Regions from separate parts of the Chitinophaga sp. W2I13 genome, predicted to be linked through region 2. Evidence: riboswitches for the same ligand, from Rfam matches in the RefSeq annotation. Region 2 holds a riboswitch; the other holds the start of a gene.

Region 1 (4,706 bases), 6.1 Mb from region 2:
CCATTAATGCGCAGCGCAAAAAACACGCAGCTAAAAAAATTAAGCGAATAGGCCTGCTAGGCTTCGGTGGCGGATTTATAGACGCTATCGGTGGCGGCGGCTGGGGTTCTATTGTGTTGTCGTCCCTGATTGCCGGCGGCCGACATCCCCGCTTTTCGCTGGGCACGGTAAAGGCTACCCGCTTTTTTATCGCTATGCTCAGTTCCCTCACTTTTGTAACGGTGTTGTATCACGTACACTGGGATGCCGTACTCGGCCTCGTAATAGGCAGCGCCATCGCCTCTCCTATTGCGGCAAAAGTATCCAATAAAATTTCTGCTAAAACTATTATGGTAGCGGTGGCGATCATTGTGATCCTGGCAAGTATGAGGAGCATCTATATGTTTGTAGCCAAAATCATATAGCCGTAGCCGTTAATCGTTGCTTACCTGCTGGTTTACCTTTAAAGTAATGGGCTTGTCGACTTCGTATTCCACCAGCGCCTTAATAGTGATCACTTCCCGGTCGCTGAACGGCCGTTGCGGGAGGAACTTCGGGTCTATGTCCACCTGGATTTCGGCGGTACGGTCTTCAAAAAGATAATTATTGCCACGCAGCTTTTTGGTGATGTAACCGGTCACCTTAACAGCGATGCTGTCGTTGTGCAGTTGCCGGGCATTGCGCATCACCTCTCCGATGGTGTAAGTTCGTTCCTGCAGAGCGAACAGGGGAAGCAACAAACATAGCATCCAGCTTTTCATGATAAATATATTGGTTCGCTAACACCATAAACAATAATCATGGCAGATTGTTCACCGAACAGATACATTTGGTTATCTTGTAAATCATAAACTTCAGGTATGGGATTCCTCAAAACGTACAGTAGTATGTTCTGGTTACTGGCAGGCATCATTGCCGGCAGTATTGCCGGGCTTATATTGGGTGAGCGTGTAGCCGTTATCAAACCATTGGGCGATGTATTTCTGAACCTGCTGTTTACAGCCATCATACCACTGGTATTTTTTGCGATCTCGTCCGCCATTGCCAATATAGAAGCGGGGCATAAGCTGGGCCGTATTCTCGGTGTGATGTCGCTGGTATTCCTTGGTACCGTTCTCATCTCCGCCTTTCTTACTATTGTGGCCGTATGGATATTTCCCATCCACCAGCAGGTAACGCTTACAAAAGATGTGAACCTGGAACAGCCGGGCAACTGGGGCGAGCAGGCAGTACGGCTCCTCACTGTGAATGAATTTTATGAGTTGCTGTCGCGTAAAAATATGCTGCCGTTCCTGATTTTCTCCGGCCTGGTAGGTTTTGCAGCCATGCGTACGGGAGAGAAAGGCGCTGCTTTCCGCGGATTTCTGCAGTCGGGCAATGAGGTGATGAAAGATATCCTTACGCTTATCATGAAATTGGGCCCTATCGGGCTGGGCGCCTACTTCGCTTACCAGGTGGGCACTGTAGGACCGCAACTATTTGGCACCTATGCACACTCTCTCGGTATTTACTACGGCTTTGGCGTTGTATATTTTATTGTTGGCTTCAGTGCGTACGCATTTGTTGCCGGTGGTATACCGGGTATAAAAATTTTCTGGAAGAACAATATTGTACCCACCCTTACCGCGGTTGGTACCGGCAGCAGTATTGCCACTATTCCGGCTAATCTCCACGCAGTAGAGCGGATGGGCGTTCCACGCGATATCGGCAACGTGGTAGTGCCATTGGGCGCTACCCTGCATAAAGATGGCTCCAGCATTTCTTCCATCATAAAAATGGCCGTGGTGTTTGCCATGTTCGGAAAGGGCTTCGACAGCGTCCCCATCATTTTAATGGCACTAGGCGTTACTGTTATAGCCAGCATCGTGGAAGGCGGTATTCCTAATGGCGGCTACATTGGCGAACTGCTGGTGATGAGCATCTACGGGTTTCCCATAGAAGCACTCCCGCCGCTGATGATTATAGGCACGCTGGTAGATCCGCTGGCTACAATCCTCAATGCGACGGGCGACAATGTTGCTGCTATGCTGACAACACGTTTTCTGCGGGGGCGGGCGCCGGCAGTTTCGTAAACGCCTGCTCCAGGTCGGCCAGCAGATCGGCGGTTTCTTCAAGTCCTACTGATAAACGGATCAGGCTATCGCTTACGCCTGCCGCTCTTCTCTTTTCTGCGGGAATGGATTTATGGGTCATCGCCGCGGGATGACACAATAAGCTTTTGATGCCTCCGAGGCTTTCTGCCAGTTTAAAGTAATGCGTAGCTGTAACAAACGCAGTTGCCGCTTCGGCCCTGTCATCTTTCAAGGTAAAAGATATAATTCCTCCAAACCCTTTACTCTGCTGCTTTGCCAGCTCGTGGCCCGGGTGCGATGGCAATCCCGGGTAAAACACTTTATCTACTGCCGGGTGTTTTTCCAGGTATTCCGCCAGGGCCTGCGCATTAATGCCATGTTGCTTAATACGCAAGTGCAATGTTTCAATACCACGTATCAGCAGGAAGCTGTCGAACGGGGAAAGAATAGCGCCGCAGGCATTCTGATAAAATTTAATCTCCTCTCCCAGTTGTAATGTTTTAGCCACTACCACGCCCGCAATCAGGTCGCTGTGGCCGCCCAGGTACTTGGTAGCACTGTGGATCACCAGGTCGGCGCCCAGCTGCAAGGGCTTTTGCAGCACAGGGGAGGCAAAGGTATTGTCTACACAAAACAAACAGTTATGCGCTTTTGCAATGCGGCCTATAGCCGCAATATCTGAAATCTTCAGCGTTGGATTAGTGGGCGTTTCCAGCCAGATCAGGCGCGTGGCCGGTGTGATGGCGTTGAATACCGCCTGTGTATCGGAGGTATCTACATAGTTTACTTTGATACCAAACTTCTCATATACTTTATTAAACAGCCGGAAAGCGCCGCCGTAAATATCATCTACCGCTACAATTTCATCGCCTGATTTCAGGAGCTTGATTACCGCGTCGATTGCTGCCAGGCCGCTGGCAAAAGCAGATGCAGTAGCGCCGCCTTCCAGTTTCGCAATGATCTTTTCTGCGGTTTCACGGGTAGGATTATTTGACCGCGCATAATCGTATCCTTTATTTACACCGGGTGCTGTTTGCACAAAAGTAGATGTCTGGTAAATAGGAACTGCAATAGCGCCTGTTTGCGGATCTACGGGAATAGAATGGATCAGTTCAGTGATAGTGCTCATCTTTGTTTGATTTTTAGTTTGATGAAAAATTGGTTAAACAGGTCCGTTAAATGAGCATATCAAAAAGGTGGGAGCATAAAAAAAACTCACCTGGGAGCCAGATGAGTTTTCTATTATCGTAAGAATAATATAATGTAAAACTATTGATCTGACTTATCTTTCCTGGTCCGTAAACCGGGATGGATGCAGCACCTTTCACTGTTTGCACAGTGATGGTTGCTAAGGTATCGTCGGGCCATGTCCCTCCTCCTTTCTTGATAAGCTATTTAAAGAACTGGTGCAAAGATAAGACAGAAAAAATAACTTCCAAATTTATTTTCCTACTAAACCGGTAGACTATTATTTATGTGCCAGTGTTAAACGGATTCCTTCTTCATAAGAAGTAGGTTTCACCTTAAAGTGTTGTTCAAACTTTGTAGAGTCGAAGATATAAGGATAGTTACTCTGGTACAGCATTTCCTTCATTTCCCGGATGGTAGTGTCAAACAATCCCGAGAGGGTCAGCATAAAACTGCCCAGCTTCATATATTTAGGTTTCACCCCCATCTGGGTGGCAATTATATTTATATATCCGTTGCCGTCCGGCGCCGGGTTGGCGGTCGGCAGGTGCCATACCTGGTTCCAGGAACTATCGTCCTGTGAAAGAAGGAACAATCCTTTGGCAGCATCCGGCGTAAAGGTATAGCTATGTGTCTGATCGTCTTTTCCAAGCCACATGGCATTGCTGTTCTTCCGGAACTTATCGATGATCAGCAGGTTCAGGAAGCCGGTTTTATCTGCGCCGGGTCCGTAGAAGTCGGCCGCCCTTGCAATGGTAGCCGTAAGGCCACCGGCCTTTACCTCGTTCATTAACTGGGTTGCAATGGCTGCACGGATCGTTCCTTTCTTACTAGAGGGATGATACGGCGTATCTTCTTTCATAGGTCCGTTTACTAACCCGTAAGAATATACGTTGTCGAAGAAAATGAGCTTCGCACCGGCTTCCTTGCAGGCATTAATTACATTGGTCATGATCTTTGGCCATGCATCAGACCATACTTTGATATTATATTGGAGACCGGCTGTAAGAAATACGATGGCACTATCTTTCACGGCGTTCTTTGTTTGAGCGGCATCAGTAATATCGGCCGGCACCAGGTCGGAGATGCCTTCAATGTATTTTGGCGACCGGCTTACGAGGCGTACCCGTTTCTGATGACGCACCAGTTCGGCTGCCAGTTCGTTAGCAATAATACCTCCTGCACCGAGGATTGTATATAAGGGCTGGATAGATGAATCAGACATAATAAGGATGTGTTTATAAAGTAGACGAATAAATGAATGAGATATTTTATTTCAGGGGTCCAATGGATCAAACACATTTACCTGCAGCGACCGCAGATCCGGCAGGAATGATAAAAAGTAAAGGTCGGCCTGTTTGATATCTGCCGCAGGCATATATCCTAACTCTATGGTGCAACGTTGGGTGAACATCGGGCTGTTCACGTAGGCAACGTGCATCACATCAGACACGCACATCATTCTTT
Region 2 (4,706 bases):
AAGGCTGCTTCGGTGTCGTTGATCAGTTCCACTACTACGTCAATGGTAGGATCTTCGAGGATGTCGTTTTTATCTGTCGTAAAGTAGCTGCTATCGATAGGTCTTGATTTATTGGGGTCTTTAATACAGATTTTTTTGATCCGTGCATTAATACCTTTTGTTCTGTTCAAAACTTCATAGAGTCCTTGTCCTACGACGCCAAATCCGAAAATGCCTAAATTGATGATCTTGTTTTCCATACTTTTTTTTGAGCTTTCCGCCGTAGGGGTCAGTCTTTCGCTGTACAGAGATGATCAGGTTCTGAACATTGAAAGTGGTGTGCTAACCGCCGACGGCTATTGTAAAACAGTAATTTGCTTGCCGGCCGGATGGTTTAATTTATCCAGCGCCTGTTTCAGGTCGTTGATCAGGTCATCAGCATCTTCGATGCCTACTGATAAACGGATGCAGGAGTCCTGCAGACCTGTTTTTCTCCGGAATTCTTCCGGTATGGTACGATGCGTCATGGTGGCCGGATGGGCCAGCATGCTTTTCACGCCGCCAAAGCTTTCTGCCAGCTTAAATAATTTGGTGGCGTTTACGATACGTATAGCGTTTTTGATATTGTCGCTTTTCAGGGAAAAGCTTACCAGTGCGCCGTAATTTTTTTGTTGTTTACGGGCAATGTGATGATTTTTATGAGTAGCCAGTCCGGGATAAAATACTTTATCCACAGCGGGGTGTGTGGCCAGCCAATTGGCGATGGCGTTGGCGTTGCTGCATTGTTTTTCCAGGCGCAGGTATAATGTTTCAATACCGCGTATGGTGAGCCATGCTTCAAACGGGCTGAGGATACTGCCGGAAATATTCTGGTTGTACCGGATCTGGTCTGCCAGTGTTTTTGAGTTTACGACTACGAGGCCGGCAATTACGTCACAGTGTCCTGCGAGGTATTTGGAAGCGCTGTGGATAACGAGGTCGGCGCCCAGTGTCAGCGGCTGTTGCAGTAATGGTGTGCTGAAGGTATTGTCTACCGCCAGCAGGATGTTATGTTGTTTAGCAATTTTGCTGATAGATTTAATATCAGATACGCGCAAAGTAGGATTGGTAGGGGATTCCAGCCAGATGATCCTTGTATTGGGCGTGATGGCGGCCAGTACTTTATCGAGGTTGCTGGTATCTACAAAGTTCACTTTGATGCCAAAGCGTTCAAACATGTGATTAAAGATCTGGAAGATGCCACCGTAGGTGTCTTCCACGGCCATGATCTCATCGCCGGTCTTTAACAGCTTCAGCACCGCATCTATGGCCGACATACCGCTGGCAAACGCAAATCCGGCAAACCCTTCTTCCAGGTTGCAGATAAGGTCTTCCAGCACTTTTCTCGTGGGATTGTTTGCCCGCGAAAACTCAAAGCCTTTATTGATGCCGGGTGATTCCTGCACAAAGGTGGACGTTTGATAGATAGGCACAGAAATGGCGCCTGTCAGTTCGTCTACCGGGATGCTATGAATCAGTTGTGTAGCTGTTTTCATGTTATAAATTATTTTTAATGATGTTCAATGTGCACAATTGCCAACTGCAACGATATCATTAAAGATCAACTTAAACAACAACAAATCCATGAAAAGGGTGGGGAAGGGGCATAAAAAAAGCTCTCCCGTTTGTTGGAAGAGCTCCTTTAGAAAGTTATATATCTCTGTGAAGTATTATCTCTGCCAACTTATCTTTCCCCGATTTGCACCGGGGCAGGAATTAGCACCTTTTTCCCGATTATAATAATCAGGAAAGGTTGCTAAGGCATCGCAGGGCCAAGTCCCTCCGCCTTTCTGGATAAGTGATGTGTAAGAACTGGCGCAAAGGTAATATGACTTTGAGCAGATTTCCAAATTGGAGCTGAATTTTATTTATTAATCGATGTTTTATTACCTTTGGATGATATTATTTTGTACCCAACCATATCTCTTATGTTTGTTAACCCGTTGCTCTCAGAAGAGCTGTTCCAGCATATCTGGGCATTCCGGCTATTTAAGCAGGATCATCTAACCACTACCGGCGGAGAATCAGTACAGGTCTTGTTTCCCGGTAGTCACAACCACAATGGCGGGCCGGATTTTTCGGCCGCAAAAATCAGGATCGGGGCTACTTTATGGGTAGGCCAGGTGGAGCTGCACCTGCGTACATCCGACTGGTTCCGGCATGGGCACCAGCATAATCCGCAATACGGGCGAATTATCCTGCATGTGGTGTTTGTACACGATATGCCCGCCGTAGGAATGGGCGAGGCCCCCTGCCTGGAATTGCAGCAGCATATTCCCAAGTTGCTCCTGCAGCGGTATGAGGAGCTGCGGCGGTTGTCGCCTTTTGTTCCCTGTGCCCCGCATGCTGCGCGGGTGCCGCCCCTCATCTGGCTTAGCTGGAAGGAACGCTTGCTGGCAGAGCGCTGGGAACGTAAGATCGGCAGCCTGCGGGCCTGGCTGCAGCATAATCGCTACAACTGGGAAGAGGTGTGTTACTGGGCGGTAGCGCAAAGTTATGGCACGCCCGTAAATACCTTACCGTTCCTGCAGGTGGCACAGTCGCTGCCCTACAAAATGCTGATGCGGTACCGGCACCTGTTGCTTCAGCTGGAGGCCCTGCTGTTTGGCCAGGCAGGTATGCTGGAAGCGCCCCAAACAGACGGATATGCGTTGCAGTTACAGGATGTTTACGGGCACCTGCAACACAAGTTCCGGCTAAGTCCTATGCCCGCTCACCAATGGAACTGGCTGCGGATGCGGCCTGCCGCCTTTCCTACCATGCGGCTGGCGACTTTTGCGGCGCTTTTGCAGCAATCTCCCCACCTGTTTTCCCGCATACTGGAAGCCCCCGACGTAACAGCGCTGGAACAGCTGTTCTTCGTACAGCCGTCGGCGTACTGGCATACGCACTACCGCTTCGGGCAACCCGTGGCCCGCACACAACGGCCGGGAAAACAGGCGGTGCAGGGCATCCTGATCAACACGGTATTGCCATTGCTGTTCCTGTACGGACAGGATAAGAACGGGAAATATTACCAGGAAAAAGCATTGCATTTCCTGCAACAGCTGCCGCCGGAAAAGAACCACATCACCAACAGCTGGAGCCGGCTGGGCGTAACCCAGGAAAGCGCTATGGAATCGCAAGCCTTGTTGCAGCTGAAGCAACACTACTGCGACGAGAAGAAGTGCCTGCATTGCGCCATAGGAGCGAAGATCATCGCGGGGGTGTGAGGAGGGCGCCTCGCCTTCGGCGATGCGGAAATTGTCTTGGGCGCTGATTACGCTGATTATACTGATTGGCTTGATTTTTACTTTTAGATTTTTAAAAGATGAAAGGGAGATAGAAACGGATATACCCGCTTTTATCTCCCTTCATCTTTTTAAAATCCAAAAAAATCCAAAAAATAAAAATCAGGCCAATCAGTATAATCAGCGTAATCAGCGCCCAAGACAATTTCCGTACCGCCGAAGGCGGTACTACCAGTTAAAGGTTACGTCCTGCACAATATCCGGGTGCACGCTCTTGGCCACCGGGCAGGTGAGGGCGGCTCTTTCCAGGATGGTTCGTTCCTTTTCACCGAAACCGTGGCCGGAGGGGAAGTCGAATACGATGGTTACACCGGTAATGCGGCGGGGATCTGAGCCCATTATTTTCTGAACGCTTACTTTGGTGCCTTCAATAGCCCAGTTATTATCCAGCGCCTTGATACCCATGATGCTGAGCATGCAGGAACCGAGGGCGGTAGCCACCAGGTCGGTCGGGGAAAATCTTTCTCCTTTACCACGGTTATCAACAGGGGCATCTGTTTCGATAACAGTGCCTGATTGCAGGTGGGTGGCGGTTGTACGAAGTTCGCCGGTATAGATAATAGATGCTGTTTGCATGATATCTTTTTAAATGATCAATCCGTAAAATTAAATGTATTTTTATTATAAGTGTATTCCCTGGCAGTGAAGGCCCTGGTAAACTAAAAAAAAATTAGCTACGTTTGTAATATATACATAACAATACCTTTGTTCAAGCGTTTAATTATTATAACAATAGCCCACTGTGAAAAAAATATACTTAATCCTGTTTTTGGCAACAATATCCGGCGGCTTGTTTGCGCAATCCACCTCACGGCAGCAGCAAAGCACTAATAAGAAGAGCGATAAGGAACAGCGTAAGCTGAAGAAGATCTCCATTTTCCGTGAACAGGAGGAAGGGGAAAACGTTTTCCAGCGCGACTTTTCCGCGGGTGCCCGGCTGAATACCGACGGCTGGTCCGGCTTTGCGGAACTGGGATACCGGAAAACCAGGAAAAAGGTGAATTATTTCCAGTTTGAGTTTGGAGAGAAGAAAAGTCACAAGGAAGTAAAGCTCAACAGCGGTTATGCCTTTACCCAGCGTCCTTATATATTCGGTAAACAGAATAATTTCTACCAGGCTAAGCTGGGCGTGGGTCAGCGGTACCTGATCGGTGGCAAAGCCAATAAAAACGGGGTAGAAGTAGATGCCATCTATTACGGAGGCGTATCCCTGGGGCTGTTGAAACCTTATTACCTGAACGTGCAGGACGAAAACGGCGAGAATGTGGATATCAAATACAGCCCGGAAACGGCAGACCTTTTCCTGCATAAGGAACAGATCAATGGCGCCGGCGGCTTTGGTAAGGGCTGGAATAACCTCAGTGTGGTACCGGGTTTACATGCCAAATTGGGCATGCG

The links. Region 2 has a riboswitch for S-adenosylmethionine ahead of QFZ48_RS04410 (trans-sulfuration enzyme family protein). Riboswitches for the same ligand answer to the same signal wherever they lie in the genome.
Region 1: linked by a shared signal. The riboswitch ahead of QFZ48_RS29660 (trans-sulfuration enzyme family protein) and the one ahead of QFZ48_RS04410 (trans-sulfuration enzyme family protein) in region 2 are both predicted to bind S-adenosylmethionine.

The regions. Positions count from the first base shown of each region.
Region 1 is NZ_JBNPWD010000001.1:7,246,734-7,251,439, forward strand. Features, by position in the region: gene QFZ48_RS29645 (sulfite exporter TauE/SafE family protein) at 1-404, shown strand, start outside; gene QFZ48_RS29650 (NirD/YgiW/YdeI family stress tolerance protein) at 414-740, opposite strand; gene QFZ48_RS29655 (dicarboxylate/amino acid:cation symporter) at 840-2,051, shown strand; gene QFZ48_RS29660 (trans-sulfuration enzyme family protein) at 2,002-3,180, opposite strand; SAM riboswitch class I at 3,331-3,444, opposite strand; gene QFZ48_RS29665 (NAD-dependent epimerase/dehydratase family protein) at 3,520-4,464, opposite strand; gene QFZ48_RS29670 (YdcF family protein) at 4,516-4,706, opposite strand, start outside.
Region 2 is NZ_JBNPWD010000001.1:1,098,234-1,102,939, reverse strand. Features, by position in the region: gene QFZ48_RS04415 (homoserine dehydrogenase) at 1-239, opposite strand, end outside; gene QFZ48_RS04410 (trans-sulfuration enzyme family protein) at 336-1,514, opposite strand; SAM riboswitch class I at 1,700-1,819, opposite strand; gene QFZ48_RS04405 (DUF2851 family protein) at 1,947-3,230, shown strand; gene QFZ48_RS04400 (OsmC family protein) at 3,477-3,884, opposite strand; gene QFZ48_RS04395 (hypothetical protein) at 4,078-4,706, shown strand, end outside.